DNA from 3 places in the Mesorhizobium sp. M0058 genome. Region 1 is predicted to be linked to each of the others. Evidence: riboswitches for the same ligand, from Rfam matches in the RefSeq annotation. Region 1 holds a riboswitch; each other region holds the start of a gene.
The links. Region 1 has a riboswitch for cobalamin ahead of NKJ75_RS12765 (DUF1636 family protein). Riboswitches for the same ligand answer to the same signal wherever they lie in the genome.
Positions count from the first base shown of each region.

Region 2: another riboswitch for cobalamin. It lies ahead of NKJ75_RS24340 (aromatic ring-hydroxylating oxygenase subunit alpha); the one in region 1 lies ahead of NKJ75_RS12765 (DUF1636 family protein).
Region 3: another riboswitch for cobalamin. It lies ahead of metE (5-methyltetrahydropteroyltriglutamate--homocysteine S-methyltransferase); the one in region 1 lies ahead of NKJ75_RS12765 (DUF1636 family protein).

Region 1 covers NZ_JAMYUQ010000006.1:310,636-321,327, reverse strand. Annotated here, with positions in the region: gene NKJ75_RS12790 (NADH-quinone oxidoreductase subunit C) at 1-579, opposite strand, end outside; gene NKJ75_RS12785 (NuoB/complex I 20 kDa subunit family protein) at 584-1,165, opposite strand; gene NKJ75_RS12780 (NADH-quinone oxidoreductase subunit A) at 1,156-1,521, opposite strand; gene NKJ75_RS12775 (winged helix-turn-helix domain-containing protein) at 1,846-3,069, shown strand; gene NKJ75_RS12770 (DUF6348 family protein) at 3,099-3,791, shown strand; cobalamin riboswitch at 3,850-4,054, shown strand; gene NKJ75_RS12765 (DUF1636 family protein) at 4,093-4,518, shown strand; gene cobW (cobalamin biosynthesis protein CobW) at 4,521-5,558, shown strand; gene cobN (cobaltochelatase subunit CobN) at 5,577-9,251, shown strand; gene cobG (precorrin-3B synthase) at 9,248-10,692, shown strand, end outside.
Region 2 covers NZ_JAMYUQ010000014.1:198,538-209,229, reverse strand. Annotated here, with positions in the region: gene NKJ75_RS24380 (ABC transporter substrate-binding protein) at 7-1,362, shown strand; gene NKJ75_RS24375 (carbohydrate ABC transporter permease) at 1,598-2,611, shown strand; gene NKJ75_RS24370 (carbohydrate ABC transporter permease) at 2,613-3,767, shown strand; gene bglA (beta-galactosidase BglA) at 3,773-5,437, shown strand; gene NKJ75_RS24360 (ABC transporter ATP-binding protein) at 5,504-6,616, shown strand; gene NKJ75_RS24355 (DUF680 domain-containing protein) at 6,689-6,922, opposite strand; gene NKJ75_RS24350 (DUF680 domain-containing protein) at 6,994-7,197, opposite strand; gene NKJ75_RS24345 (DUF680 domain-containing protein) at 7,264-7,470, opposite strand; cobalamin riboswitch at 7,970-8,171, shown strand; gene NKJ75_RS24340 (aromatic ring-hydroxylating oxygenase subunit alpha) at 8,289-9,536, shown strand; gene NKJ75_RS24335 (FAD-binding oxidoreductase) at 9,574-10,674, shown strand.
Region 3 covers NZ_JAMYUQ010000003.1:24,551-35,242, forward strand. Annotated here, with positions in the region: gene NKJ75_RS05355 (glycosyltransferase family 10 domain-containing protein) at 497-1,501, shown strand; gene NKJ75_RS05360 (hypothetical protein) at 1,638-1,991, opposite strand; gene NKJ75_RS05365 (cytochrome-c peroxidase) at 2,931-3,986, shown strand; gene metE (5-methyltetrahydropteroyltriglutamate--homocysteine S-methyltransferase) at 4,425-6,776, opposite strand; cobalamin riboswitch at 6,871-7,072, opposite strand; gene NKJ75_RS05375 (adenosine kinase) at 7,481-8,473, opposite strand; gene metK (methionine adenosyltransferase) at 8,582-9,757, opposite strand; gene glyA (serine hydroxymethyltransferase) at 9,811-10,692, opposite strand, start outside.

The sequences.
Region 1 (10,692 bases):
CGGCAGGACGTAGTCCGTCCCTTCCCATGGCGAGAGAAAATCGAAGTTCCTGAATTCCTGCTTCAATTCCACCGGCTCGTAGATCACGCGCTTGGCTTCGTCGTCGTAGCGCACCTCGACGAAACCTGTCAGCGGGAAGTCCTTGCGCAGGGGATGGCCCTCGAAACCGTAATCCGTGAGGATGCGGCGCAGGTCCGGATGGCCGGAGAACAGCACGCCATAGAGATCGTAGGCTTCGCGCTCATACCAGTCGGCGCCGGGATAGACAGCGGTGAGCGACGGCACCAGCGTCTCTTCGTCGGCCTGCACCTTGATGCGGATGCGCAAATTCTGCTTCGGCGACAGCAGATGATAGACGACATCGAAACGCTTGACGCGCGACGGGTAGTCGGCGCCGCAGATATCGATGATCGAAATGAACTGGCAGCCCGAATCGTCACGCAGGAAGCTTGTCACCTCGATCAGATTGTCTGTAGCAACCGAGATCGTCAGTTCGCCATAGGCAAGCACCGCATCGGTGACGCGGCCCGGCAGCTTTTCGCCGAGATAGGTCGACAGTTCGCTCAGGGATGCGGCCATGGGTCTACCGTTCGATCGTGCCGGTGCGGCGGATCTTCTTCTGCAGGAGAAGAATGCCGTAAAGCAGAGCTTCGGCGCTCGGCGGGCAACCGGGCACATAGATGTCAACCGGCACGATGCGGTCGCAGCCGCGCACCACCGAATAGGAATAGTGATAATAGCCGCCGCCATTGGCGCAGGAGCCCATCGAGATGACGTAGCGCGGCTCCGGCATCTGGTCGTACACCTTGCGCAAAGCCGGGGCCATCTTGTTGGTCAGCGTTCCCGCCACGATCATGATGTCGGACTGGCGCGGCGACGCGCGAGGAGCCACGCCAAACCTTTCAGAATCATAGCGCGGCATCGAGGTGTGGATCATCTCGACGGCACAGCAGGCGAGACCGAAGGTCATGAACATCAGCGAGCCGCTGCGTGCCCAGGTGATCAGCGCCTCGGTCGAGGTGACCAGAAAACCCTTGTCGGCCAGTTCATTGTTGATCTCGAGGAAGAACGGATCGTCGGAACCGACCGGACGTCCGGTATTGGGGTCGATCAGGCCTTTTGGCTTCGGCGCGACGAGCGTTCCGGAACTGTCGTTCAATCCCATTCCAGCGCTCCTTTTTTCCATTCATAGGCAAAGCCGATGGTCAGCACCGCCAAAAACACCATCATCGACCAGAAACCGAGCATGCCGATCTTCGAGAACGACACCGCCCACGGAAACAGGAAGGCCACTTCCAGATCGAAGATGATGAACAGGATCGACACCAGGTAGAAGCGGATGTCGAATTTCATCCGGGCATCGTCGAACGAGTTGAACCCGCACTCGTAGGCGGAAAGCTTCTCCGGATCGGGATTGCGATAAGCCACCAGGAACGGCGCGATGATAAGCGCCAGGCCTACAACCGCGGCCACGGCGATAAAGAGGACGATGGGCAGGTATGAACTGAGGAGTACGTTCATGCTCGGCTTTCCGTTGGCGGCCAATCCACTTTGATTACAGCAACCAACCCTAATGCGGAAGCGCGACAGTTTAACCGCTGAACCGTTTTAGGTGCCTTGCTGCAACGCGGCGAGGGTTAGCGCAGGGCTTTCAGCGAAGCAAGTCAAACCTTGTTCAAAAGACAGTGCTGGACGGCAGGCCGGGAAAAACTGGTCCGATCTCCTCCTGTTTGATTTCCTTCCTTTCACTCAACTTTTGTCTCCTGACACGTCTCCCGCCATTTGCCTGCTAGAATGACCGGAATCGCCGGCTAAAGTCGGGAAAATGGTTCGAGGCAAGACACTTTGACGAAGGACAAAATCTCACTCCCCACGGCCAGGCGCATCGCGCTCGCCGCGCAAGGATTTCTCGATCCCCGCCCGGTCGGCACGCCCGATCGCCGCCACCTCGCCCGCGTGCTGTCGCGCACCGGCCTGCTGCAGATCGATTCCGTCAGCGCCGTGGTGCGCGCCCACTATATGCCGCTCTATTCGCGCCTTGGCCCCTACCCGCTCACCCTGCTCGACAATGCCGCAATCACCCGCAAGCGCACCGTGTTCGAGTACTGGGCGCATGAGGCCTCGTTCCTGCCGGTCGAGACCTACCCACTGATGCGCTGGCGCATGCAGCGCGCTGAAAGCGGCGACGAAATGTATCTGGGCCTCGCCAAATGGGGCCGCGAGCACGCCGCCTATATCGAAGAGATCTACCGCGCGGTCGCCGAGCGCGGCCCGATTGCCGCTTCGGCACTGGAGGGCCAGAAAGGTTCGGGCGGCTGGTGGGGCTGGAGCCACGCCAAGCACGCCTTCGAATGGCTCTTCTGGGCCGGACGCATCACCACGGCGCACCGCCGTGGCTTCGAGCGTTTCTACGACCTGCCCGAGCGCGTGCTGCCGCAGGCGATCCTCGACCTGCCGGTGCCGGCGGCCGAGGACGCGCACCGCGAATTGCTGCGCATTTCCGCCCGCGCCCACGGCATCGCGACGTCGGGTGACCTGCGCGATTATTTCCGCTTGTCGCCGGCCGACATGAAGGGCCGGCTGGAGGAACTGGTCGAGATGGGCGAACTGCTGCCGGTAAACGTCGAAGGCTGGGACAAGCCGGCTTACCTCTATAGGGACGCCCGCCTGCCGCGAAAGATCGAGGCCCGCGCCTTGCTGGCCCCCTTCGATCCGGTGGTCTTCGAGCGCGCGCGCACCGAGCGTCTCTTCGATTTCCGCTACCGCATCGAGATCTACACCCCGGCCGACAAGCGGCAATATGGCTATTACGTGCTGCCTTTCTTGCTCGGCGACAAGATCGTCGCCCGCGTCGACCTCAAGGCCGACCGGCCTGCGAGTGTCTTACGCGTCCACGCCGCCTATGCCGAAGCAGGCGCACCGCCTGAGACCACCGCACAGCTTTTCGAGGAACTAAAGGAGATGCAGGGCTGGCTTGGCCTTGAGCGCATCGAAGTGACGCCGGCCGGCAATCTGGGGCCGGCATTGGCTAGCGAGAGAGATGGCCAACCCTTGCAGCGTCTGTCATAGAGGCCTCAATAAGCCTCGTAGGTTGTGCAATGGCATCGGACAAAGTGCTCGACATGATCCATGGCGCCCTCATTGCGCATGGAATAGATGCAGTCCGCAGAGATAGGGACGTCATGCTCCAATCGAAGCAGCTTCGGTTTGAGGCTGAGGTGTTCGAGACGAGTTCTGACCGGCTGGTCCTGGAAATCTACATTTTTTCTCCGCTGCTTGATGTTCAGCCGGTCATTGAATCCTTTGCTGGCTTCGGCGACACGCGCGAACAGGAACTGAACCAGGCGTTTGAAAAGTTTCTCCGTGGTGTTTTCCATGTTGCCATTGAGGGACTGGCCGATCACGTCTGCGAGAACATGCAGGCCGAAATAGAGCTTTGGCAGCGAAGCAGCGCCAGTTGGAAGATCTGGCGAAAAGATGCCCGCTGGAAAATCTATAGCGGCCCGGTCATTTCCCAGGCCACAACCGAGCTATGCTCGCTGACACCAGGCTATCCAGCATTCTATGCCAAGCTGGAAAAGCTGTTCACAGCTTCGGTACCCCCCGAAAGCCATTTTGTCCGGACCTTTCTGGCAGGCTTGAAGGGCACGCTGATTAGTGCCGAAGTCCTTCTGGACAACGCGGTTTGGCATGAGGGACAGAATCTGGCTGTCGGTCATGACTGGGACTATGGCGATGGCTATCAAGCTATCCGACAGGTCATCCTGGCACTGCCGGAAGCCGGGACATGACAGCCCCTGCCGACATCGCCATGTCGTAGCCTTGCGTTGACACCGCCGCCCGCAAAAGCCTAAATCCGCTGCAGACGGTCCCCTGCCCGCAACGGCAAGGGCCAAGAGGGAATGCGGTGCGGGATTTCGGTCCCAAATCCGCGGCTGTCCCCGCAACTGTAAGCGACGAGCCAAGGCCGAAAGCCACTGGGTAACACCGGGAAGGCGGCTAACCAAGGCGACGACCCGCGAGCCAGGAGACCTGCCGTCTGAGACAAAGTATCCGATCGCCTGGCGGGTTTCCGGGCAAGGAGCACGGTTTTTGGACCAGAACAGCAGTTTTTCGGCTGGCACAGCGGACATTGCGTCCGGGGACAACGACGCCCTGACCGGCGTGACCGTCATCGTCTGCGCCTCCTGCCGCGATGAGACCGGTTCCGACGCCCATCCGCGCGCCGGCGAATTGCTGGCTGAGGACACACGCCGCGCCGCTGCCGGCGATATCCGGGTCCGCACCGCCGAATGTCTCGGCAATTGCAAGCGCCGCCTCAGCGCCGCGATCCTGCGCGATGGCTGCTGGAGCTATGTCTTCGGCGATCTGACCGCAACCAGCGGCGCCGACCTCGTTACCGGCGCAAAGCTCTTCGCGACTTCGGCCGACGGCCTCATCCCGTGGCGCGGCCGGCCCGATAGCCTCAAGCGCGGCCTAGTGGCCCGCATCCCGCCCCTCGACATCCTGAAGGACTGACCATGACCGCCAACCTCTCCCGTGTTCCCTGCACTGTCGTTACAGGCTTCCTCGGCGCCGGCAAGACGACGCTGGTCCGCCATCTCCTGGAAAATGCCGGCGGCAAGCGCATCGCCATCATCGTCAACGAGTTCGGCGACATCGGCATCGACGGGGAAATCCTGAAAGGCTGCGGCATCGACACCTGCCCCGAGCAAAACATCGTCGAACTGGCCAATGGCTGCATCTGCTGTACAGTCGCCGACGATTTCGTGCCCGCCCTCGACAAGATCCTCGCGCTGACACCGAAGGTTGACCACATCCTGATCGAGACCTCGGGCCTCGCTCTGCCCAAGCCGCTGGTCCAGGCGTTCCAGTGGCCAAGCGTGAAGAGCCGGGTGACCGTCGATGGCGTCATCGCCGTGGTCGACGGCCCGGCGCTGGCCGAAGGCCGCGTCGCCAACGACATGGACGCTTTGCAGGCACAGCGCGCTCAGGACGAAACGCTCGACCACGACGATCCGGTCGAAGAAGTCTTCGAGGACCAGATCGCCTGCGCCGACCTGATCATCCTGTCGAAAAGCGATTTGATGGATTCAGCCGGTTCGGCCCGCGCCAACGCCATCATCAATGAACATTCCGCTCGCGCGGTAAAAATCGTGCCGACTGCGCATGGCAAGGTCGACCCGTCGGTGCTGCTTGGCCTCGGTCTCGCCGTCGAAGACGACATCGAGAACCGCAAGTCGCATCACGACGGCGCTTTCGATCATGAGCATGACGATTTCGACACCTTCATCGTCGACATCCCCTCGATCGCCAATCCCGACGACCTGGCCAAGCGCGTCGCCACCGCCGCCGAACAGGAAAACGTGTTGCGTGTAAAAGGCTTCGTCGATGTCGGCGGCAAGCCGATGCGGCTTTTGCTGCAGGCCGTCGGCCCACGCGTCAACCATTACTATGACCGCGCCTGGACGGCCGAGGACGATCGCCGCTCGCGTCTCGTCGTCATTGGCCTGAAGGGGCTGAACCGTCCGGCGATCGAGCGTATACTCGCCGGTTGATCTCAGGCACGAGCCGCGATGCATATACTCGCCACGACCTCCGCCTCGCTCGACGATCTCGCCGAGCCAGTTGATCTCCGGCAGACGCCGGCGGATATCGTGGCGCTGTCCTTCACCGACAGCGACCTCGCCGGCCTCGCGGCGGCCTGGAAGGCCGATGCCGTCCGCCTGCCGTCGATGCGGCTGGCGGCGCTGCGCGACCTGCGCCATCCCATGTCCGTGGACCTCTGGATCGACAGCGTCGCCCGCCACGCCAAGGTGATTTTGGTGCGCATCCTCGGCGGCTACGACTGGTGGCGCTATGGCTGCGACCAGCTTGCCGCGACTGCCCGTGCGAACGGCATCAAGCTGGCGCTGCTGCCGGGCGAGAGCCACGACGAGGATCTCAGGCTGATCGAAGCCTCGACGCTGCCGCGCGAGGATCTGGACGGCCTGCTTGGTTATTTCCGCGAGGGTGGCCCGGAGAATATGACGGCGCTGGTGCAAAGATTGGCGGGGCTGGCGGGACGGGATGCGGGGGCGGCTGACCCGGTTAGCGTGCCGAAAGCTGGCTACTACGAGCCTGGCCGCGGCGTCGTAGGCAAGTTGAATTTTGCCGATGTCGGCGTTCCTTCACACCCCCCTCTGTCCTGCCGGACATCTCCCCCCCAAGGGGGGAGATCAGCCGTTACCAAAGGCGGCTCCTCTCCTGCTCCTTTGGAGATCTCCGCAAGGTCTGCGATTGGCGAAAACATTTATGAGAGCACAATCTGCCCCCTTGCGGGGGAGATGTCCGGCAGGACAGAGGGGGGTGGGCGGGAACTCGGCGCAGACAACATCAACCTTCCCATCATCCCCATCCTATTCTACCGCTCGATGCTGCTGGCCGCCGATGTCGCGCCAATCGATGCCCTCTTTGATGCACTCCGCCAGCGCGGCATGAGACCGATCCCGATCTTCGTCTCCAGCCTCAAAGACCCGACCTCCCTGGCCTTCGTCGGAACCGCGCTGGCCACGCTCAAGCCCACCGCCATCATCACCGCAACCGCCTTCGCTTCCGGCGCCGAACCCGGCGTCGAAACGCTCTTCGACCGCGCCGGCGTGCCTGTCTTCCAGGTCATCGTCGCCACCACCCGCCGCGACGTCTGGGACAACAACCAGCGCGGCCTGGCGCCCGCCGACCTCGCCATGCATGTCGTGCTGCCCGAACTCGACGGCCGCATCCTCGCCGGCGCAATTTCCTTCAAGGGCGAGAGCGAGACCGACCCGGCGCTCGGCCACCGCGCCTTCGCCAACCGGCCGGAACCGGATCGCGTGGCGCAAGTGGCGGACAGGCTAGCGGCGTTCACACGGTTGCAGCAGACGCCCCGCGCGACGCGTAAGTTGGCGATCCTCATTCCGGATTATCCGAGTGCGCCCGGCCGCACTGGCTATGCCGTGGGCCTGGATGTGCCGTCCAGCGTGTTGGCCATGCTGCATGACCTGAAGGAGCAGGGCTATCGCGTTGACGGGATTCCAGAAACGCCGCGTGCGCTGCTGGACGCGTTGGAGCGGAGCGATGGTGGGCTGGGGCTGGATGAGTATCTGGACTTCTCAAAGGATTTGCCGGCTGAGGCACTGGCTGCAGTCGAGGCGGCATGGGGCGCTCCTTCACCCTCCCCCTTGTGGGGAGGGTCGGTTCGCGACATTCGCGAAGCGGATGGCGCGAAACGGGGTGGGGGTAGCGGTGCACCACCCCCACCCGGCCCTGCGGGCCACCCTCCCCACAAGGGGGAGGGTAAGAGCGGCTTCCCCTTCCGCGCCGCCACCTTCGGCAACATCACTGTCGCTCTCGCCCCCGACCGTGGCCGCTCGGCCGACCGGCGCGCCGATTACCACGACCCGACGCTGCCGCCGCGCCACGATCTGCTGGCCTTCGGCCTGTGGCTGCGCAAATCGCTCCGCATCCATGCTCTCATCCATGTCGGCGCCCATGGCACGCTGGAATGGCTGCCCGGCAAGACGGTTGCGCTCTCACAAAACTGCTTCCCCGAGATCGCCACCGGCTCGCTGCCCGTCATCTATCCCTTCATCGTCTCCAATCCCGGCGAGGCGGCGCAAGCCAAGCGGCGCATAGCAGCCGTCACGCTTGGCCATCTGCCGCCACCACTGGCAGCTGCTGGCCTTGATGAAGAGCAGCACAAGCTCGAGCGCCTCGTCGACGAATACGCCCAGGCCGACGGCCTCGACCGCCGCCGGCGCGATCGTCTGGCCAAGCTGATCGTCGACACCGCGCAAAAGACCGGCCTCGCCTCCGAAGCCGGCGTCGCCGGAACCGATGCGCCCGACGAGGCGCTGCGCCGCATCGACGCCTGGCTCTGCGACCTCAAGGATTTCGCCATCAAGGACGGCCTGCACATCTATGGCCGCGCTCCCGACGACGAGCCCGACGCCGTGCGCCGGCAAAGCGCCGAAGCCGAGAAGGCCGCGCTGCTGGCGGCGCTCGACGGCCGTCACATCAAGGCGGGTCCGGCGGGCGCACCGGCGCGTGGCCGCTCCGACGTGCTGCCCACCGGCCGCAACCTGTTCACCTCCGACCCGCGCACCATGCCGACGCCGACCGCCTACGATCTGGGAAAGGCGGCGGCAGAAGAAGTCGTGCGCGGCTATATGCAGTCGCATGGCGACTGGCCGCGCTCGCTGGTCATCGACCTCTGGGGCTCGGCCTCGCTGCGCACCGGCGGCGAGGAGATCGCGCAAGGCCTGGCGCTGATGGGCTGCCGGCCGCAATGGGATTCGGCCACCGGCCGCATCACCGGCATCGAAGTGCTGCCGCCGGCCACGCTCGGTCGCCCGCGCATCGATGTCACCTGGCGGATTTCGGGTCTGTTCCGCGACATGTTCCCGACCCAGATCGCGCTGATCGACGCCGCCGCCAACGCCGTTGCCGCGTCCGACGAGGACGATTCGGAAAACCCGCTCGCCGCCAGAACCCGTGCCGATGGCAAGATCGGCCCGCGCATCTTCGGCACCTCGCCCGGCACCTACGGCGCCGGCGTCGAGGACCTGCTGTCCAGCGGCGACTGGGTCGGGCGCGAAGAAATCGGCCGCGCCTATCTCGATGCGACATCACATGCTTATGGCGGCGCAGAGGGCGAAGGCATCGCCTCCCCCGGCGCTTTCGAGACCCGCGTCGCCGAGGCCGATCTGCTGGTCCACACCGGCGACGATCCCGGCCGCGACATTCTCGAGGGCTCCGCCGACGTCGCCTTCATCGGCGGCTTTTCGGCCGCCCTTGCGGCATTGGGCCGAAATGCCGACGTCATCGTGCTCGACACCACCGACCCGCAAAAGCCGAAGCCGCGCTCGGTCGGCGAGGCTGTGTCGCGGGTTGTGCGGGCGCGAGCCGTCAATGCGCGCTTTATAGCCGGCCAGATGCGGCATGGTCCGCGCGGCGCTTCCGAGTTTGCCGAAACCGTCGACCGCCTCATCGGCTTTGCCGAAACCACGCACGCCATTTCGGGCGCGTTGATCGAGGCCGTGCATGACGCCTATGTCGGCGATCCCGATGTCCGCGCCTTCATCCTGCGTGAAAATCCGGCCGCTGCCAAAGTCATCGCCGAGCGCTTCCTGTCGGCGCGCCGGCGCGGTCTCTGGCATCCCTTGCGCAACGCGATCGACGACGATCTCGCGGCGTTGATCGCCGAGGCCGAGGCGCTCGGGGTCGCGGCATGAACGCCTTCTCGCGCCGCGGCGCCTGTCCGGCTCTCTCGGCGCCGATGCAGACCGGCGATGGCCTGCTGGTGCGGCTCAACCCGGTTGCTGGAGGGCTTTCCCCCAAGTCGCTGATCGGACTCTGCGAATCCGCCTTGAAGCGCGGCAACGGCATCATGGAAGTGACCGCACGGGGCAGCCTGCAGATACGCGGCCTGACGGCGGAAAGTGCCGTGCTGTTGGCGGCGGAGGTCGATGCACTGGGGATTGCAGTGCGTACCGGCGTGCCGGTCGAGACCGGGCCGCTGGCCGGCATCGATCCGCGGGAGATTGCCGATCCGCGAGCTTTGGCTGAGCGGATCAGGGCTGCGGTCGAGGAAGCTGGGCTGACGCCAAGGCTCGGACCGAAGGTGTCGGTGGTTGTCGATGGTGGTGGGCAGCTGACGATGGATGGGGTGACGGCCGATGTCAGGCTGAAGGCGGTGCGGGAGGGCGGCAACGTTATGTGGGCTTTGTCTGTTGCCGGCGATGGCCAAAGCGCGAGGCCGCTTGCGACGGCCGATGAGGATGCAGCGCGCGATATTGCGGTTGCTGCCCTCAGGATGACCGCGGAGAAAGGCCGGGAGGCACATGCGAGGGATTTGTCGGAGAGGCAGCTAGCGTCTCTCGCAGGTTGGCATTCCTTCGCGCCCCCCTCTGTCCTGCCGGACATCTCCCCCACAAGGGGGGAGATCAGCAGCTTCGCTGTCAGCTCTTCGCCTTCGACGTTGAAAACTGGCGAAACCGGCGGCGACAGCACAATCTCCCCCCAAGTGGGGGAGATGTCCGGCAGGACAGAGGGGGGCGCCGTAGAGCGCTCTCGCTCGCCGATTGGCCTCTTCGACTTGAACACCGGCCACGCCCTCGGCATCGGCCTGCCCTTCGGCAGCATGCCAGCGCAAAACCTTATCGACCTTGCCAGCCGAGCGTCGAACCTCGGCACCGCCGAAATCCGCCTCGCCCCCGGCCGCGCCTTGCTGTTCCTCGGCCAACCACCAGCCGCGAACCCCCTCCTCCAAACCACCGCCGCCGCGCTCGGCTTCGTCACCGCCGCCGCCGACCCGCGCACCCGCATCGCCGCCTGCCCCGGCACTCCTGCCTGCGCATCCGGCCAAATCGCCACGCGCGACATCGCCGAGACAATCGCCGCCGAAAACGCTGATATCCTCGACTTCACACTGCACATTTCCGGCTGCGCCAAGGGCTGCGCGCACCCCGGTCCGGCGGCGCTGACATTGGTCGGCGGCGAAAACGGAGCCGGACTTGTCGTGAACGCGACGGCAAAGGCCCTTCCTGCGGGCTACAGGCCGGGCTATGACGCCGCACGCGGCGTCAGTCGCGTCGCGGCGATGGTCCGCAGCGCACGATTTCAGGGCGAAACCGCCGCCGCTTGCCTGACAAGGCTCGGGCCGGCGGCAATCGC
Region 2 (10,692 bases), on a different contig from region 1:
ATACCGATGAAGAAGATGCTTCTGCTTGGCGCAGCGTTTGCCACGCTCGCCTTGTCCCTGCCGGCGCAAGCCGAACTGAAGTTCAAGCCCGGGGAAGATAAGCGCTTCAACTGGGCCAATTACGAAGAGCTGAAGAAGGTCGATCTCAAGGGCGAGACGCTGACCATCTTCGGGCCCTGGCGCGGCGAGGACGAAGGCCTCATCCGCACTGTTCTCGAATATTTTCAGGAAGCCACCGGCGCCGAGATCAAATACTCCTCGTCGGAAAATTACGAACAGCAGATCGTCATCGATACCCAGGCCGGCAGCCCGCCCAATATCGCCGTACTGCCGCAGCCGGGCCTGATCCAGGATCTGGCGTCCAAGGGCCTTTTGACGCCGCTGGGCGACGACACCGCCAAATGGATCAAGGACAATTACGGCGCCGGCCAGTCATGGGTCGATCTCGGCACCTTCAAGGACAAGGACGGCAAGCCGGGCTTCTTCGCCTTCCCCTACAAGGCCGACGTGAAATCGCTGGTCTGGTATTCGCCCGACAATTTCGAGGAAGCCGGCTACAAGGTTCCCAAGACCCAGGAAGAGCTCGCCGACCTCGAGAAGAAGATCATCGCCGACGGCGGCACGCCGTGGTGCATCGGCCTCGGCTCAGGCGGCGCTACCGGCTGGCCGGCGACCGACTGGGTCGAAGACATCATGCTGCGCACCCAGACGCCCGACGTGTATGACAAGTGGGTAAAGAACGAGATCCCGTTCAACGATCCGGCGGTGGTCAACGCCATCGACATTTTCGGCAAGATCGCGACCGACGACAAGATGGTCGACGGTGGGGCCAAGGCGGTTGCCGCGACCGACTTCCGCGACAGCCCGAAGGGCCTCTTCTCGGTGCCGCCGAAATGCTACCTGCACCATCAGGCATCGTTCATCCCGACCTTCTTCCCGGAAGGCACAAAGGTTGGACAGGACGCCGACTTCTTCTACTTCCCGCCCTATGCATCCAAGCCCGAGCTGGGCACGCCTGTGCTCGGCGCCGGCACGCTGGCCATGATCACCAAGGATTCGAAGGGTGCACGCGCGTTCATCGAATTCCTGAAAATGCCGCTGGCACATGAAATCTGGATGGCCCAGGGCGGCTTCGTCACGCCGCTCAAGTCGGTCAACAAGGATGCCTATGCCAGCGACGCGCTGAAGAAGCAGGGCGATATCCTCGCCAATGCCTCGACCTTCCGCTTCGACGGTTCGGACCTGATGCCGGGCAAGATCGGCGCCGGCGCCTTCTGGACCGGCATGATCGATCTGGTCGGCGGCAAGTCGGCGCAGGATGTCGCCACCGACATCCAGAAGAGCTGGGACGCTATCAAGTAGTCAGCTGGCAAGCAGTCAGCTGGCAAGTAACCACTGCCAAGTAATCAGCCGCTTTGGCGGCAAATTCAGGACTTCCTCCACAGACTGGGTCCGGGCCGCTATGGCCCGGATCCGACCGGCGCCTTACGCCGGACCGATTTGCGTTCGTTCGTTTCAGAATAACTTAAATCGGCGCAGAGCCACATCGCCAGGGCTGTTCAAGGCCCGGCCGATCATGCGCAGGGAAGAGGGACCCATGGCTGCTCAGATCTTATCGGCCATTTTTGTCATCATCATCGGCGTCGGCGGCTGCGTCGCCTATTTCTGGGGCGCCAACAAGCTGGTCGACCTGATATTCCCGTCGCGCGGCGTGGCCGGGGCTGCGGCCATCGACAATCTGCGCCGGCAAGGACTGGTCCGTCCGTGGCTGTTCGTCGGCCCGGCGATGATCATCCTCACCGTCTACCTGATCTATCCGGTGGTGGCGACGCTCTGGCTGTCCTTCCTCGACCGCGGCGGCCAGCATTTTGTCGGCTTCGCCAACTATGAATGGGCGTTCGGCGACCGCGAGTTCCGCAACTCGATCCTGAACAACATCATCTGGCTGGCGGTGGTGCCCGCCGCCTGCACCTTTCTAGGGTTGATAATCGCCGTGCTCACGGACAAGATCTGGTGGGGCACAATCGCCAAGAGCCTGATCTTCCTGCCGCTGGCGATCTCCTTCGTCGGCGCCAGCGTGATCTGGAAATTCATCTACGAATATCGCGGCGAGGGCCAGACGCAGATCGGCCTGCTCAACGCCATCATCCAGTATTTCGGCGGCCAGCCGCAGGTCTGGATATCGCTGCCGTTCTGGAACAATTTCTTCCTGATGATCATCCTGATCTGGATCCAGACCGGCTTTGCCATGGTCATCCTGTCTTCGGCGTTGCGCGGCATCCCCGAAGAGACGCTTGAAGCCGCGGTCATCGACGGCGCCAATCCGTTCCAGATCTTCTGGAAGATCATGGTGCCGCAGATCTGGGGCACCATCGCCGTGGTCTGGACGACGATCACCATCCTGGTGCTGAAAGTGTTCGACATCGTGCTGACCATGACCAACGGCCAATGGAACAGCCAAGTGCTGGCCAATCTGATGTTCGACTGGATGTTCCGCGGCGGCGGCGATTTCGGCCGCGGCGCCACCATCGCCATCATCATCATGATCGCGGTCATCCCGATCATGGTCTGGAACATCCGCCAGGCGAACAAAGAGACGGGAGGACATTGAGATGGCCGTCGCGACCGGAAAGTCCTTTGCCAGCCGCTTCGGCGTCCACATCGCCGTGCTTGTCTTCGTCGCCGTCTGGACCGTGCCGACGCTCGGCATCCTGGTCTCGTCGCTGCGCGACAAGGACCAGATCATCGCCTCGGGCTGGTGGAACTCGTTCTCCAGCTCCAGCCAGACTGAAGCCGGCCGCCTGCCGCCGGCCTCGGCGCAGGTCGAGAAGGACGGCAAGTTCCTGCTTGCCGGCAATATCTTCGGCGACGGTGCTGCGCGCAACATCAGCGCCTTCGGCGTCAAGTCGGCGGCACCGACGCAATATCCGGCCGGCACCACTGCCGATCTCGGCGACGGCGTGACCTTGCAGCTCAATGCCGACGGAACGTTCGTCATGAGTTCGCCCAAGGCTTTCGAAGGCGACCGTGGCCAGCGCGTCTATTACGCCTCGTCGGCGCCGCCGAAATTCACCACCGACAATTACAAGACCGTGCTGTTTTCGGAGGGCATCGGCCGCTCGTTCATAAACTCGCTGACCGTCACCATCCCGGCGACGGTCATCCCGATCCTGATCGCCGCCTTCGCCGCCTATGCATTGGCGTGGATGCGTTTTCCCGGCCGCGCCTTGCTGATCGCCACAATCATCGGCCTGCTGGTCGTGCCGCTGCAGATGTCCTTGATCCCGCTTTTGAAGATCTACAACGGCGTCGGCATCTTCTTCGGTGTGCCGTCGAAAACCTATCTCGGCATCTGGCTGGCGCATACCGGCTTCGGCCTGCCCTTCGCCATCTATCTCCTGCGCAGCTATATTGCCGGCCTGCCGCGCGAGATCATGGAATCGGCGCGCATAGATGGCGCCAGCGATTTCGAAATCTTCGTCAAGATCGTGCTGCCGCTGTCCTTCCCGGTGCTGGCGTCCTTTGCAATCTTCCAGTTCCTGTGGGTGTGGAACGATTTGTTGGTGGCAATGGTTTTCCTCGGTACCGAAGGGGACCAGATCGTGCTGACCGCGAAGCTCAACGCGCTGCTCGGCTCGCGCGGCGGCGACTGGGAAATCCTGACGACATCGGCCTTCGTCACCATTATCGTGCCGCTGATCGTGTTCTTCTCGCTGCAGCGCTATTTCGTCCGCGGGCTGCTGGCCGGCTCGGTCAAAGGAGGTTGAGACTTATGCAAGCCGCTTTGAAGGCGACCTCGAAGCCCGATCTCGCCGTCGATCGCGACTGGTGGCGGGGCGCGGTGATCTACCAGATCTATCCGCGCTCCTATCAGGACTCCAATGGCGACGGCATCGGCGACCTCAAGGGCATCATCCGCAGGCTGCCCTACATCGCCTCGCTCGGCGTCGACGCCATCTGGATTTCGCCCTTCTTCAAGTCGCCGATGAAGGATTTCGGCTACGACGTCTCGGACTATTGCGACGTCGACCCGATGTTCGGGACGCTCGCCGATTTCGACGCGCTGGTTGCGGAAGCCCATCACCTCGGCCTCAAGGTGATGATCGACGAGGTGCTGTCGCACACCGCCGACAACCATCCATGGTTCAAGGAGAGCCGCGCCAGCCGTAGCAATCCCAAGGCCGACTGGTATGTCTGGGCCGACGCCAGGCCGGACGGCACGCCGCCCAACAACTGGCTGTCGATCTTCGGCGGCTCGGCCTGGCAGTGGGACACCAGCCGCCAGCAATATTATCTGCATAATTTCCTGTCCGAGCAGCCGGACCTCAACTTCCACAATCTGGAAGTCCAGGACGCGCTGCTCGACGTCACCCGCTTCTGGCTGGAGCGCGGCGTCGACGGCTTCCGCCTCGACACCATCAATTTCTACTTCCACAGCCAGGGGCTGGAGAACAATCCGCCGCTGCCGCCCGAAGAGCGCAACGACCAGACAGCACCTGCGGTCAATCCCTACAACTACCAGGACCATATCTACGACAAGAGCCGGCCGGAAAACCTTGCCTTCCTCGAACGGTTCCGGGCGCTGCTCGACGAATATCCGGCGGCCGCCGCGGTCGGCGAAGTCGGCGATTCGCAGCGTGGGCTGGAAGTGGTCGCCGCCTACACCGCCGGCGGCAAACGCGTCCACATGTGCTATTCCTTCGATTTCCTGGCGCCGGAAAAGATCAGCGCCGCCAAGGTGCGCCAGGTGCTGGAAGCCTTCGGCAAGGTCGCCAGCGACGGCTGGTCGTGCTGGGCCTTTTCCAACCACGACGTGATGCGTCCGGCCTCGCGCTGGGCCGCCGACGAGGCCGACCCGGCCGCCTATCTGAAGGTTATCTCGGCGCTGCTGATGTCGCTGCGCGGTTCGGTCTGCCTCTATCAGGGAGAGGAGCTTGGGCTGGGCGAAGCCGAGTTGCAGTTCGAGGATCTGCAGGACCCCTACGGCATTCGCTTCTGGCCCGAATTCAAGGGCCGCGACGGCTGCCGCACGCCGATGGTGTGGGATGCAACCGCCAGCAATGCCGGCTTTTCGACGGCCAAGCCCTGGCTGCCGGTGCCGGGCAAGCACTTGTCGCAAGCGGTCAATGTTCAGCAGGGCGACGCGGCCTCGCTGCTCGAGCACTACCGGCGCTTTCTCGGTTTCCGCCGCCAGCATCCGGCCCTGGCCAAAGGCGACATCGAGTTCATCGAAAGCGAGGGCGACACCGTCGCCTTCACCCGCCGTGAGGGCAATGAGCAGATCGTCTGCGTCTTCAATCTGGCCAGCAAGCCGGCCGAGGTCGATCTCGGTGGTCAGGCGCTGCTGCCATTGGCCGGGCACGGTTTTTCGGGACAATCCGGCACAGGTTCCATCCGCCTCGGCGGCTACGGCGCCTGGTTCGGGCGCATCGACTGAGTTTTTGACGAAACTGGATTTTTTGAGGAAATCCAGGTTCTCTAGGGAAATCACTGGGAGGAAATTATGGCCGATGTCACGCTGAGACAGGTGAAGAAATCATACGGCAATCTGCACATTCTCCACGGCATCGACCTCGACATAAAGTCGGGCGAGTTCATCGTCTTCGTCGGCCCGTCGGGTTGCGGCAAGTCGACCTTGCTGCGGTCCATCGCCGGGCTTGAGGAGATCACCTCCGGCGAGCTGAAGATCGCCGGCGAGGTGGTGAACGACGTGCCGCCTTCCAAGCGCGGCATTGCCATGGTGTTCCAGTCCTATGCGCTCTATCCGCACATGACCGTCTACGACAACATGGCCTTCTCGATGAAGATCGGCAAGGAAAGCAAGGCCGAGATCGACAAGCGGGTGCGGCAGGCCGCCGAAATCCTGCAGCTGACCAAATATCTCGACCGCCTGCCCAAGGCGATGTCGGGCGGCCAGCGCCAGCGTGTCGCCATCGGTCGCGCCATCGTGCGCAATCCGAAAGTGTTCCTGTTCGACGAGCCGCTGTCGAATCTCGACGCGGCGCTGCGCGTCGCGACCCGCATCGAGATCGCCAAGCTCAAGGAATCGATGCCTGCCACGACCATGATCTACGTCACCCACGATCAGGTCGAAGCGATGACGCTCGCCGACCGCATCGTCGTGCTGAAGGACGGCCATATCGAGCAGGTCGGCACGCCGATGGACCTCTACAAGAAGCCCGGCAATCTGTTCGTTGCCCAGTTCATCGGCTCGCCGGCCATGAACATCCTGCCGGCGACAATCGACAGGACGGGCAACCCGACAATCGTCAGCCATGTCGGCGGCCGCAAGGCAACGGTGCCGATCGCAACGCCGGCGTCAGCAAAGGGTGCGGCAGTCAGCTTCGGCGTGCGGCCGGAGGATCTGTCGGCCGCCACCGGCGCGGAATATCTTTTCGAGGGCGTGGTGGACTATGTCGAGCAACTCGGCGAGGTGCAGCTTGTCTATGTCGATATCGGCCGCGCCGACCTGCCGTTGGTGACCAAGCTGCCCGGCAATGTCGAGGTCAAGCGCGGGGCAAAGCTGCGACTGACCGCGGATGCCGGGGACCTGCACATCTTCGACGCCGATGGGCACTCCTTCTCGCTCAAGCCGGTGGAAGTGAAGGCGGCTTGAGATAGCTGCGTCGTACAGGCATAAAAAAAGAGCGGCGGGCCAGGCCCGCCACTCTTTTTTAAGCTTCGGCTGTTAGTTGTTGCCGAACCGATCCCTGTCGCTGCTCTGAGGAACGAACTTCTGTTGGTCGTCCGACGAGTTCAGCAGCTTGTAGACCGCCGAGTTGGTGCCGGTCGACGAAGTGCGGGTGGTGTCGACGGCAGCGGCCGGCTGGTTGGCGCCATTGGAGCCATAATTGTCGCTGCCGGCAAAGGCAGCGCTCGAAACAGCCAGAACGGCTGCGGTGGCGAGAACGATCTTCTTCATTTTAGTCTCCTGAATTTTTCTGATGCTGCCAGCTGCAGCGGATAAGCCCGCCACGTGCTGGAAACCGGCTTTTAGCGGCCGAAAAGGTTACGGTCGGCACCGTGGGCAGGCGCCTGCTCGGCTGGAGCCGACTTCTCAACCGAAGCCGTATGGCCACTATCGGTCGACGTAATCGCAGGCTGGTTGGCGCCGTTCGAACCGTAGTTGTCGCTGCCGGCGAAAGCGCTGCCGGAGATGGCCAAAACGGCGGCGGCAGCAAGGATGATCTTTTTCATTTCAAATACTCCTGAATTTTTTGGGATCCCGAGAGCGACGGGTTAGCCGCCCTTCTTTGGTCGGGATCAGCGATTGCCGTAGAGGTCGCGGTCGGCGCCCTGAACGACAGGCTGCTTGTCAGCGTGCGCCGGCTTCTGAATGGAAGCCGTATACGAGCTGTCGACCGAGACGGCTGGCTGGTTCGCACCATTGGAACCGTAATTGTCGCTACCGGCGAAGGCGCTGCCGGTGATCGCCAAAACGGCTGCGGCAGTGAGGATGATCTTTTTCATTTTTAGGACTCCAGTTTGTCTGTCCGTCTAGCGGCGTGTCTTGGGAGGAATTCGCGTCGTTCGGACAGCCCCGATGTGGGAAAGCCATAGGCTGGTTTCCAATCACGAAGTTGTTCCGTGTGGACCACGGTCCTGCACCTTGAAATTGTGCCAGGAAGTTCCTCTATGGTCATTTATCGCATTGTTTTCAGTTGCTTATGTCGAACCGAGTGGTTCGCTCCGGTGTCGGTTTCCGGGCCGTCGTTCACACCGTCCTGCACGCATTGTCAACAGAAACGAACCGTTCGGTTCGATTAGAGATTGCTAATAGTAACTTTTCGATACCGTTGAGCCCTTTTTGCCCCCGATCGGAACTGGATCCGCAGCGATTCGAAACGGCGATGATAGCGCCGCAAGACAGGATCTCAGCCCTTCGGTGGTCGGCGGGGCGTATGCCGCGCGTGTCGCGCCGCATGGATACGATGTCGCTTTCATGCCGACGTCGCGATCGCTGCCGTGATTAGATGATCGCATCTCAGGTGCCGCTTCGTGACGACGCAGCGGAGAATTGGGAAGCCGGTCAGAATCCGGCGCTGCCCCCGCAACGGTGGTGGAGTTGAAGTCGCAACGGGAGACCACTGGGCAAGAGCCTGGGAAGGTGTCGCGATGGTCCGCAAGGACAACTCCAGAGCCCGGAAACCAGCCCGAGATGCATAGACTCGACTGATCGCGGTGGGCGGTCAAGAGGTGGATAGTGCATGTCCGGCGCCGCGCCGGCCTGCGTCCGATCCTTCCTCCATCACCACCAAGTTCAGTCCTTAAACCACGAGGACAGAACTATGGATACGCGCAACGACATGCTGAGGCTCCTGAACGGCCGCAAGCAAGGCTTTTCGCTGGAACAGCCCTTCTACACCGACCCGGACTATTTCAAGCTCGACATGGAGCTTATCTGGTATCGCGACTGGCTGTTCATCGGCCATGATTGCGAACTGCCGAAGCCCGGCAGCTATATCACCGTGCAGATCGGCGATTATCCGGTGGTGCTGGTCCGCGACCAGAAGGGCAACATCAACGCCTTTCACAATTCCTGCCGCCATCGCGGCAGCCGTGTCTGCAACACTGAGAAGGGCATGGCGGCAAAGCTTGTCTGCCCCTATCACCAGTGGACCTACGAGCTTGACGGCCGGCTGCTGTTTGCCCGCCAGATGGCCGACGGTTTCGACAAGAGCCAGTTCGGCCTGAAGCCCGTCGCCTGCGAGAGCGTCGGCGGCTACATCTTCATCTGCCTGGCGAAAGAACCTGCCGACTTTGCGCCGATGCGCGCCATGATAGAGCCCTACCTCAAGCCGCACCGGCTGAATGAAGCCAAGGTCGCCTTCGAGAGCACCATCATCGAGAAGGGCAACTGGAAGCTGGTCTGGGAAAACAACCGCGAATGCTATCACTGCGCCGGCAATCATCCAGAGCTGTGCAAGACATTCCCCGAAGCGCCGACGGTGACCGGCGTGCAGGGCGCCGACAGCGATCCGGAGATGCTGGCGCACTGGGCGAAATGCGAGGCGGCGGGCCTGCCGAGCAAGTTCCGCATCGATCCGGCCGGGCAATACCGCGCCACCCGCGCGCCGCTGCTGCGCGATGCCGTCAGCTACACGATGTCGGGAAAGCGCGCGGTGACGAAGAACCTGTCCGACACTGTTGCCGCCGACCGCATCGGCACCTTGATGCACTACCACTATCCGACGACCTGGAACCACATACTGATCGACCATGCGGTCACCTTCCGGGTGCTGCCGATCAGCGCCACCGAAACCGCGGTGACGACCAAGTGGCTGGTGCACAAGGATGCGGTCGAGGGGGTCGACTACAACCTTGAGGAGCTCACCCATGTCTGGACCGAGACCAACGACCAGGACCGCCGCATCGTCGAGGAAAACGCCTTCGGCATCCTGTCTCCGGCCTATGAGCCCGGCCCCTATTCGGAGCTGCACGAGGGCGGCGTGATCCAGTTCGTCGAATGGTACGCGGCCTTCATCGGCCCGCGCCTTGCCGAAGGCGGCCGGCCGGCGCTACGCAGCGTCGCGTGAGCTGGAGCAGGCGAAGAGGGACCAGAGGATGAATGCGATGACGGATCTTGGGCTCTATCGCCATCTCGACCAGATGGCGCCGTGGAACGATAGGCTGCAGGTGCTGGAAGTGATCGGCGTCAGCGACGAGGCGCCCGACGTCAAGACCTTCACCTTCCGCTCCGACAACCAGACCTGGTTCCGCTACAAGCCGGGCCAGTTCCTGACGCTGGAACTGCCGACACCGGACGGGCCGCTGATGCGCACCTACACGCTGTCGTCGTCGCCATCGCGGCCGTTTTCGATCGCGGTGACGATCAAGGCGCAGGCCGGCAGCATCGGCACGCGCTGGATGTTCGACCATCTGGTGCCCGGTTCGCATGTCAAGGCCTACGGACCGGCCGGCGACTTCTCGTTGCACAGCCACCCGGCGGCCAAATACCTGTTCATTTCCGCCGGCTCCGGCGTGACGCCGATGATGTCGATGCTGCGCTGGCTGAACGACTGCGCGCCATGGACCGATGTCGGTTTCGTCAACTGCGCGCGGCGTGCCGAAGAGATCATCTTCCGCAAGGAACTCGAACTGCTCGGCGGCCATATGCCCGGCCTGTCGCTCGGCTTCATGATCGAGGAACGTTCCAGCCGCGAAGGCTGGTACGGCCATATGGGCCGCATCGACGCGATCCGGCTGCCCTTGCTGGCTCCGGACTTCCGCGAGCGCGAAATCTTCTGCTGCGGCCCCGATCCGTTCATGCGCGCCGTGCGCGGCATGCTGGATGCCGCCGGCTTCGACATGACGAAATACCATCAGGAGAGCTTTGCCGCGCCTGTGGTGGAGGAAATTCCGGCGCCGTTTGCCTCCCCGGTCGAGGACGGCATCGCTGCACCTGTCGAAGCCGTGACGCCGATCCGCTTCTCGCTTTCGGAGGTCGACGCCGGCTGCGTCGCCGGCCAGACCGTGCTGCAGACCGCGCGCAGCTCGGGCGTGCGGATTCCCGCCGCCTGCGAGTTCGGCCTGTGCGGCACCTGCAAGGTGAAGAAGGTCTCCGGCGAAGTCGAGATGAGCCACAATGGCGGCATCCTCGACCACGAGATCGATGACGGTTTCATCCTTGCCTGCTGCTCGAAACCATTGTCGGCGCTCGAAATCGAGGCTTGAGCCGGTCGACTTCGCCGC
Region 3 (10,692 bases), on a different contig from region 1:
ATCTCGCCGGTAGTCGCCGAGGCCCTCTGCATGAAGCCTCCGGATGTGCTGACGATCAACCAGGCCAGAAAGGTCGACGTCCTGAAGCAGGGATGACATGAGTTTGCCACTATGCGCAGGTTTGCCATGCCCTTCCGCGGCATTTTGCGGGGCCTGTGAGTTGGGCAAGCTCGGCACTTCGATCGACTTGGCGTCACCCGGCTCATTGCCATCACGCGTTTCGGTCTGGTCCTACGCCGTGACTCCGTTCGCGATGCCATTGAACTGCCGTGGAGAACGGCCGAAGCGGAAGGGCTGATCAACCGCCTGAAGACGATCAAACGTACCATTAGGCAGCGCCGGCTGCGAACTCCTTAGGCACGCATGCTGCCACTCAGCCGGCCTAATCACCACACGAAGCGAGGAAGAACCTGGTCAAGTGCAAAGCGACAATTGCCTCGACAGCAGGTCTCGGAAGGTTTATGCTGCCCGATGTTACCGCAATCCTGAATGGCGATTGAGTACCTTCACGAGTGAAGGGAGTGGAACTGCTTTGTCGGCCAAATTGTTGACGGAACGCCCGGCGCCCATTGTTGCTACATGTCTAGATTCTTGGGGCGTTTTGGATGATGCAATCCACCAGCTCACTCCAAAGGGCAGTGGAATCTGGAACAATGTCGCTTTTGTACGCACGACATCCTTCGTGCCCGATTGGCATATTGTCTTTAACTCTGCTTCTCTTTTTGGGCTCCCTGTTGATATCGAGGCGAGCCCAAACAGGACAATTTTTGCAATCGGCGAACCGCCGACGAAAGCTCATCGTGCATTTCATGAAGGGCAGGGGAAAAATACTATCGTCCTGACGTCTGACGCAGAGCTGGTTGCTCGGCAGAATGCAGCTCGCCGATTCGTTTTGTCTCCACCGATCACTCGGTCTTGGTCTGTAAACAAGACATATGACCAACTTCTGGTCAGCGAAGTCATGGATAAGCCACTTCGGCTCTCATGGATTACCAGTAACATCGCCCTGCTTAAAGGACATCGGTATCGGCTGGCGTTTCTGGAACGGCTAAGAAAGGAGCTCGATTTTGACCTGTTCGGCCGAGGTTTTCGGCTGATTGGAGATAAATGGAACGCGCTCGCACCTTATCGTTACAGTATAGCGTTCGAGAATACTCGTGCTGATTACTATTTTACAGAGAAGCTTATGGACTGCTTCGTCGCTGAAACAATGCCGATCTATTACGGCAGCCCGGCAATCACGAGGTTCTTCCCTTCGGACTCTATGGTTCTGATTGACCCAGAGGACAAGAACGTAATCCAAAAAATTCAAGAAATCATCAACTCAGACCTCTGGAAGGAACGTCGCGGCGCAATAAGAGAGGCGAAACGGCTAGTCCTCGAGAAATACAATACGTTTGCTTATCTCGCGGGCTTCATCGAAAGCGTTCAGGATAAACCCTTACCGCCAGAAATTATACACATCGAATCGCCTGAAGTTGATTTTTCGATAGACGAATGAAGTACTCCAACGCGCGATTCGCGTGCCCAGCGGTTGGTGGTCTGGCGAGATCGGTGCGGAACGCTCGGCGGAGAATGCCTGCTGCGCAGACGGGCCGGCACGGGCGCACAAGGTCATGCGCCCCGGCTGCCGCTGATCAGACGAACTGGGGAAGGCCAGGAACGGAATTGAGGACCTCGTCCACGAGTTCGTCGCCGGCATGTTCCTTGGCGCAGGCGATCGTCTCGTTGGCGAGGGCGGCGATCTTTGCCATGCTGAGACCCTCACCCATCAATTGCTGCCCGAGCCCCATAAGGCCGCCACCCTCTGGGTCGTCGCCATGATACTTCGCTACTAATTCCGAAGCTCCCGGAATGGCCTCGATCATGCGCGCGCCGGGACCGTCGGCCGCGTGGCTCCGCAGGAACCCCAGCATTAACCCAACGGCCTTCTCTGCGAGAGCCGGGCCGATGCCGGCACCAGTGGCGATGCGCGGTAAGATTTCTTCCATGCAGGGTCTCTCTCTCTTTGATTAGGTTTACAAGGGGCCGGTCCGGCGCCCCGCGCCCTTGGCCGAACCACAGTTGAACTCCACAAAATAGGCCAGCGGAAGTGCTATTGCGCCTAAAAGCGCCTCTGTCAACGCAAGCTGCGTCGGAAGTGCGTGTTTCGCAAACCGAAGATCATTGCAATTCACTTCATTACGCATTGGCAACCGCACAGTTTGCGTTGGCTCGCTTATGGGCCAATGCCCCCCGCCCGTCAAATGATGACGACAAACTGGTCAGCGCCTAGGATCTGTGGATCAAGGTGAGGCAGTTACAGCGGGTGGACCTGCTCGATCGCGGCGCCGTCGACACAAAGGGCTAGATTGGCGATACTGCGCGTGTTGGCCATGTCTTTCCTCGCGTGATGGGATGTTCGTGGAAGCGGAGCTATATGCCGGTGTGACGGTCCACAAAGGCGGAACGCCTATTCCGATACGACATCCATACTGTCACATAGACCGTCGCTGCTTAGGTATTGAAACCGCCATCGCTGGTGACATCACAATGTGCAGTCGGCGTGTGTCGATAAGGCCGATTCACGCAACGAATGAACCCTGACGGTTCAGAAGCTCACTTTTCGCAAGGCGTGCAGCGCACCTCGTGCAAGAGATTGCCAGTCTTGCGCATGCTGTGACTTTCTCAACCTTGGCTGAAAGATCGCAGTGACCGAATCTACGAAGCCGCCCTCAGGGCGTGCTTTGATGCATAAAACCGGTTGCCAACCAGGGATACTCCTCCTCCCTGAAGTCCAATCGAGAAGAGCGATCGCTTCCAAGAGGGTCCCAGCTCAGCTGCGAAAACAGGTGTGAGACCCCGTCCTCTCCCTCAAGCTGATCTAGCTCAGGGCGTTCATGAGCCGCAGATCGCATAATGGCTGCGTGGACGACGCAGGAAGACCAATTATGAAAATCCTATTCAGTACGATGGCTGTCACCTTGCTGGCACCCACCGCCTTTGCTGCGGATTCGATCCCCACCGACCTCAGAGATACGGCATTGGCCACCTTCACGGCTTTGCCATCCACCACGCCGACAGTCGCCAACAACCCGATCACCCCGGAAAAGATCGCTCTCGGCAAGGCACTGTTCTTCGATCCACGCGTCTCGGCGTCAGGCGTCTTGTCGTGCAATTCATGCCACAACCTGGCCACCGGCGGCGACGACAATCACGAAACCTCGATTGGCCATGGTTGGCAGAAGGGACAGCGCAACGCGCCGACTGTACTGAACGCTGTCTTCAACATCGCCCAGTTCTGGGATGGTCGTGCCGAAGACCTAAAGGCTCAGGCGAAGGGACCGGTCCAAGCCGGGATCGAAATGGCCAATACACCGGGCCAACTCATCGCCACTCTCAAGTCCATGCCGCAATATGTCGAGTGGTTCGATGCAGCTTTTCCGGCTGAAGCCGATCGGGTCACCTTCGACAACTTCGCCAAGGCGATCGAAGCCTTCGAGGCGACACTGGTCACACCTGCCCCGTTCGACAGCTTCCTGAATGGTGATGAGGTTGCCATGACTTCCGAACAGAAACAGGGCCTGGTGCTTTTCATGGACAAAGGCTGCTCGTCCTGCCATGCCGGCATCAACGTTGGTGGGCAAGCCTATTACCCATTCGGCCTCGTGGAACGGCCCAGCGCCGAAGTCCTGCCGGACAAAGACAAGGGCCGATTTGAGGTCACCAATGCAGCCGACGATTCCTATGTCTTCCGCGTGGCGCCGCTGCGCAACGTTGCACTCACCGCGCCATACTTTCATTCGGGCAAGGTTTGGGATCTGAAACAGGCCGTCGCCATTATGGGGACCACCCAGCTCGGCGTAGTACTGGCGGACGAAGAAGTTGACCTGCTTGTTGCCTTCCTCAACTCGCTGACCGGAGAGGCACCTGACGTCGCCTATCCCATCTTACCCTCAGAAACGGCGACAACGCCCCGGCCTGTAACGCAGATCTCAGGAAAATAAGGGCCAACTGGCTGCGGACTTGCAATCGAAAATGATTGGCGATTTTTACTTGGCGACACGAATTGCGACGTCCATCTCCGAATTGGCGGGACGCTAGCGATACCCGAACCCTGCCACCTCGCCCGTAGTCTGCGCGATCAACTGGGGGCGGACAGACGCAGCACCATATATTGTCGCTGCCTGAGCGAACGCGCCAAGCAGTCTACTTTGAGAAACGACGCGTGTCCGATTTGTTCGAGGCGCGGGGCCTGTATGTCCCCAAGGAACCGATATTATAGCGTAGTGCCACATTTATATTTCTGCGGGATTAAGACACGTGCCGTAGGGAAATTGCACATTTGCGCCGAGTGGCTCATTTCCAAGAGTGTGATCGGTTTGGCATATTCCCGGCCGACATCCGCCAGCCGGCAACTCCCCACACGGTGAGGAAGAGAAGCCTCACGCCTGCACTTTCTGCCGGAGCGCGCGTGCTGCAGCGACCATGTTAATGAGGGCAGGGCGGACCTCCTCCCATTTGCGTGTTTTGAGGCCACAGTCCGGGTTTATCCACAGTTGGCCGTCGGACAGTCGCTCGCGGGCAAGCATGACTAAGTCCGAAATCTCGCCGACTTCCGGGACGCGTGGTGAGTGAATATCATAGACGCCAGGACCGATTTCGTTCGGATATTTGGAGCTCGTGAAGGCGTCCAACAGTTCCATCTTCGAGCGCGACGTCTCAATCGAAATGACATCCGCATCCATTCCAGCGATCGCGTGAATGATCTCGTTGAACTCCGAATAGCACATGTGGGTATGAATTTGAGTCGCGTCCTTTACACCCGTTGAAGCGATCCGGAAACATTCGACAGCCCAGTCGAGATAGACTTTCCAGTCAGATTGGCGCAGTGGCAATCCTTCGCGAAACGCGGCCTCATCGATCTGGACCATCCTTGCGCCGGATCTTTCGAGATCCGTCACTTCGTCGCGGATGGCGAGCGCGATCTGGCGGCAGGCTTCGGAGCGGGGTACGTCGTCGCGAACAAAAGACCAGTTGAGAATGGTGACTGGGCCTGTGAGCATTCCCTTCACGGGCTTTTCCGTAAGCGACTGGGCGAATTGCCACCAGCGCACTGTCATCGGATTGCGCCTCGATACGTCGCCGAAAATGATGGGGGGACGCACGTAGCGCGACCCATAGCTTTGTACCCAGGCATGCTGGGTGAGCGCGAAGCCGGACAACTGCTCGCCGAAATGCTGTACCATGTCGTTTCGCTCGAACTCACCATGCACCAGCACGTCCAGCCCGATCTCTTCCTGCCAGCGAATTGCAGCCTCGATCTCCTTCTTCAGGAACGTCTCATAGTCGACATAGCTCAGCTGGCCCTTCGCATGAGCGGCCCGCGCCTTGCGTACCTGCGGCGTCTGCGGGAAGGACCCGATGGTCGTCGTCGGGAACGGCGGCAGCCCGAGTGAGCCGGCCTGGACTCTGGAGCGCTCGCCAAAAGCGCTCTCTCGTCGCTTCGCGCTGTCCTCAATGCTAGCGATCCGCCCCTGAACAAGCGGGTCATGGATCCTCGTGGATGTCACGCGCGTGGCGGCAGCCTCGGCAGACGCTTTCAACGCGCCTGCCACCGCATCCCTGCCTTGGGACAGGGCCCGGGCCAGCAAGACCAGCTCGTCGGTCTTCTGGGCCGCGAAGGCGAGCCACGACCTGATGTCCGCGTCGAGTTCCGTCTCCATGCGCAGATCAATCGGCACATGCAGCATCGAGCAAGAAGGCGCGATCTCGACGCGGTCCAAGGGCCAGCCGGCGACGATCGGTTTGATGCGGTCGAGAATGGCGGGCAGGTTCGCACGCCAGACGTTGCGGCCATCGATCAAGCCAAGCGAGAGCACCAGATCCTTCGGAGCGAGCCGAGCCACCGTTTCCAGCTGCTCGGGAGCGCGCACGAGATCAATATGCAGGCCGGCCAGGGGCAGAGAAATCGCGGTTTCGAGATTGTCTCCCAGCGACCCGAAATACGTAGCCAGCATGATCTTCAGCTCGGGCGCGGCTTTCGACAGCTGGCCATAGGCGAATTCGAACGCAGCTCGTTCGTTCGGGTTCAGATCGAGGACAAGCGCTGGCTCATCGATCTGCACCCAGTCGGCTCCCGACAGCTTCAGCCTCTCCAGAAGCTGCTCGTAAACCGGCAGCAGCCGCGGTAGGAGCGCGATGGGACCGAACCCCTCGGCAGGCGATTTCGCCAGCTTGAGGAAGGTGATGGGTCCAAGGATGACTGGGCGTGTGTGAATGCCGAGAGCTTTAGCCTCGAGGAAGTAATCGACCGGCTTCGATGACGAGAGGGCGAACGTCTGATCATCATCGAGTTCCGGCACAATGTAGTGGTAGTTGGTGTCAAACCACTTGGTCATTTCCATCGCGGTTACACCAGGTCCATGAGCCTCCTCCTGGTAACCAGCGTGTCCACAATCCTCCGTCTGACCCTGGTTGCCGCGCGCCATTGCGAAGTAGATGTCAAGTGGGACCTCGCCGCTATTCCAGCCGTAACGGGATGGAACGGCCCCGACCATGGCTGCGGTGTCGAGCACATGGTCGTAAAGCGAGAAGTCGTTCGACGGGATTTTCGACACGCCGCGATCGCGCTGCTCTTCCCAGCTAGCGGCACGGAGCGCCTTCGACGTCGTGAGAAGGTCGCCAGCGGACGATGTTCCGGACCAGTAGCTTTCAAGCGCGAATTTCAGTTCTCGCCGACGACCGAAGCGCGGCACGCCGAGCGTTGCTACAGGAATTTGCTGAGAGACAGTCATGTCATACCCCGATGATTGGGGCGTCGGTGACAAGGAAGGCGCTAGCAGGCCGGCATCAACGCCGGGTTGCAGCGGCCACCGAGACACCCCGCCCGTGGACGTAATTCGCGTGGCAGGTCTCCTGGCTCGCGGGGTCATAGCCTCTACCCGTCTTCCTGAGGGTATTCGCCTCAGTGACGTGATTGGGGTTGGCTCGCCGCTAACAGTTGCGGGGGCAGCGCCGGCATCGCACCGGCTTCCCTCTTAGCTCCGCTGCGGCAGCGCCGCACGCGAGAACCACGACACGCAGACAATCACAGCAGTTCGCTCTTTTGTCAATGACGCATAACGAAATGTTTATGTTGTTATGTGATCGCGCTTTTACGCCTTTGTCTAGCATTGTGAAATATTCAGTCTGCTGCCCGTATTCGGCATCGTGGGACGTGATCGCAAGTCAAGTCCGACGGACGCCGCGAGTTCTCCGTTACCTCAGGAACCTTACTGGCCTTCCCCAAGCTGAGCTTCTGGAAAATGCTGGTGACGATCTGGATGACGGTGAATGCCGTCATGGCAAGCACGCCTTGCACCGCTCCTCCAGCGAGCTTCACGGCAGCAGCATGGGTCAGTTCTCCGAAGCGAATGGCTGTCGCTATCAGCGAGCTTTGACACAGTTCCGCCACTGCGGTCATCGCGTCAGTAGGGCGGCTGGTTAGTTGCCGGCGCATCTACAGCAACCCAGCCCCTTCCGCCTCGCGGCGCAAATTCTGCCTTGGCCTTGGGCCGATCTGCTGGATCACCAGGCCGGCCGCCAGCGAGCCAAGGTCGCCGCAGGTCTTGAGGTTGCGGCCCTGCGTGTAGCCATGCAGGAAACCGGCGGCGTAGAGGTCGCCGGCGCCGGTGGTGTCGACCAACTCCTTGATGGCGGTCGCCTCGATGACCACGGTCTCGTCGCCGCGCACGATCACTGAGCCTTTTTCGGAGCGGGTGACGGCGGCAATCTTGCAGTCTTTGCGGATAGCCGCCACCGCCTCGTCGAAGGATTTTGTCTGGTAGAGCGACTTGATCTCGTGGCTGTTGGCAAAGACGATGTCGACAGTGCCCGAGCGCATCAGCTCGAGGAACTCGTCCCGGTAGCGGTCGACGCAGAACGAATCCGACAACGTCATCGACACTTCGCGTCCGGCCTCGTGTGCGAGCTTCGCCGTCTGCCGGATCGCCTCCTTGGCGCGCGGCGGATCCCACAAATAGCCCTCGAAATAGGTAACCTTGGCGCCGGATGCCTTGTCGGCCTCGACATCCTCAGGGCCAAGCTCGACGCAGGCGCCGAGATAGGTGTTCATCGAGCGCTCGCCGTCGGGCGTGACGAAGATCATAGAGCGCGCCGTCGGCGGCTCGCCCTTGAGCGGCCTGGTGTCGAAGGCGACACCCTGTGCATGGATATCGTGCGCATAGATTTCGCCCAGCGCATCGTTGGAGACCTTGCCGAAGAAGGCGGCGCGTCCGCCGAAGCTGGCTACGCCGGCCGCCGTGTTGCCGGCACTGCCGCCGGAGGCCTCGATCGCCGGGCCCATGCGGCTGTAGAGCAGTTCGGCGCGGCGCGTGTCGATCAGGTTCATCGCGCCCTTGATGATGCCGTTGATCTCGAGGAATGCCTCGTCGCACTGGGCGATGATGTCGACAATGGCATTGCCGATGCAAAGCACGTCATAACCCGGCATCAATGTCTCCGCCAAAAAACCCGAGCCGGCTTCTCGCCACGCCTGCCAGGCGCGGGTCTGCCCGGTGGAAATGGGCTTTCCGCTTGCCAATCCGTTCGCCGGCGGCTCTCACGGGGCGGCGAGTCCTGCCTCGCGACGCAATTCGTCCGCCCTGTCTGTCTTCTCCCAGGTGAAATCAGGCTCTTCACGGCCGAAATGGCCATAGGTCGCTGTATTGCGGTATATAGGGCGTAAGAGATCAAGCATCTTGATAATGCCTTTCGGTCTGAGATCGAACAACTCAAGAATGAGGCGCTCGATCCTGCTTTCCTCAACCCTGGCTGTCCCGAACGTGTTGACCATGACGGAAACCGGACTGGCCACGCCGATTGCGTAAGCAAGCTGCACCTCGCACACGTCCGCAAGTCCGCTAGCGACGATGTTCTTTGCGACATAGCGGGCTGCATAGGCAGCCGAGCGGTCAACCTTGGACGGGTCCTTGCCCGAGAAGGCGCCGCCGCCATGACGACCCATCCCGCCATAGGAATCGACGATGATCTTGCGTCCAGTGAGACCGCAGTCGCCGCGCGGCCCGCCGACTACGAACCGCCCCGTCGGGTTGACCAGAATTCTGACGCCTTCCGTCTCCAGGTGGGTCGGCAGGACAGGCTTTATGATTTCCTCAATGACGCCCTCGCGGACAGTCTCTTGCGAGACCTGCTCGTCATGTTGCGTCGACACGACGATGGTATCCAGGGCGACCGGGCGCAACCCCTCATAGCGCACTGAGACTTGGGATTTCATGTCAGGACGCAACCAGCCAAGCTGTTGTGCCTTCCGGACATACGCCTGCCGTTTCGTCAAGCGATGAGCGAGCTGGATCGGCAAAGGCATCAGGGTATCGGTTTCGCGGCATGCGTAGCCGAACATGAGGCCCTGATCTCCCGCTCCCTGCTGGAGGTCTTGCCCTCTTCCCTCGTCAACGCCTTGGCTGATGTCGGGCGATTGCTCGGTGAGGGCATGAACGACGGAGCAACGCCGGCCGTCAAAGCCGACGGCCTCGTCGTCGTACCCAATGTCGAGAATCGTATCGCGCGCAACTTGGCTGTAATCCACCTGGGCATCGCTGGTGATCTCGCCAGCCAGAACGACTATCCCTGATTTTACCAACGCTTCACAGGCGACGCGCGCCTTGGGATCTGTGCGGAGGATGGCATCGAGGATGGCATCCGAGATGTTGTCGGCCAACTTATCCGGGTGCCCCGCGCCAACCGATTCGGAAGAGAACACGAACTGCCTAGCCATGAATACCTCGCTTCGGATGTTGGATGTGGTATGGGCATTTTGCTTGGCCCACCTTACTTGTCGGAGATGCCCGGGACCTCGAACGCAGCGCACAAGTCGGCAACGTCTCTTCGCACGCAGGCATGGAGATCTTCGTCGTCTGGCCGCTGGAGGACGGAGTCAATGAAGCCAGCAATTTGCACCATTTCCACATCGCGCATGCCCATTGACGTCACTGCTGGCGCCCCCAGGCGAATTCCGCTTGTGACCGCCGGATGCCGCGGGTCGCCAGGCACCATATTAAAGTTTGTGATGATTCCTGCCTTTGCTAGTCGCTCGGCATAGGCCTTGCCCGATAGTGGCCGATCGCGAAGATCAAGGATCAGCATGTGATTGTCCGTCCCCCCGGTAACCAGGTCATAACCTCGCTCAAGCAGTGCATGTGCCAGAGCCTTGGCATTCTTGACCGTCTGTTGGCCGTAGCTTCGGAAGGACGGGTTCGCGGCTTCGTGCAAGGCAACCGCTAGCGCAGCGATGGCATTCATGTGAGGTCCGCCTTGCAGGTGAGGGAAGACCGCCCGGTCTATTCGTCTGGCGAGATTGTATTTGCTCTTTGTATGATACAGGGCCTGATAGCGATCTTCGTTCCTTGACAAAATGAAGCCACCGCGGGGACCGCGGATCGACTTGTGGGACGTGCTGCTGACCACGTCGCAATGGCCCACGGGATTCGGGTGCGCTCCCGCGGCAATCAGGCCGCTGATGTGCGCAATGTCGGCTACGAGATAGGAGTTCGCTTCCAGGGCAATTTCTGCCATTGCCGCGTAGTCAAAGACACGCGGGTAAGCGGTTCCGCCGACCCAAATGAGCCGCGGCCGTTCCCGCTTGGCTGTCTCGCGCAAGCGGTCATAGTCAATCTGCTGTGTCTTTTCATCTAGTCCATAGGGCACGCGTTG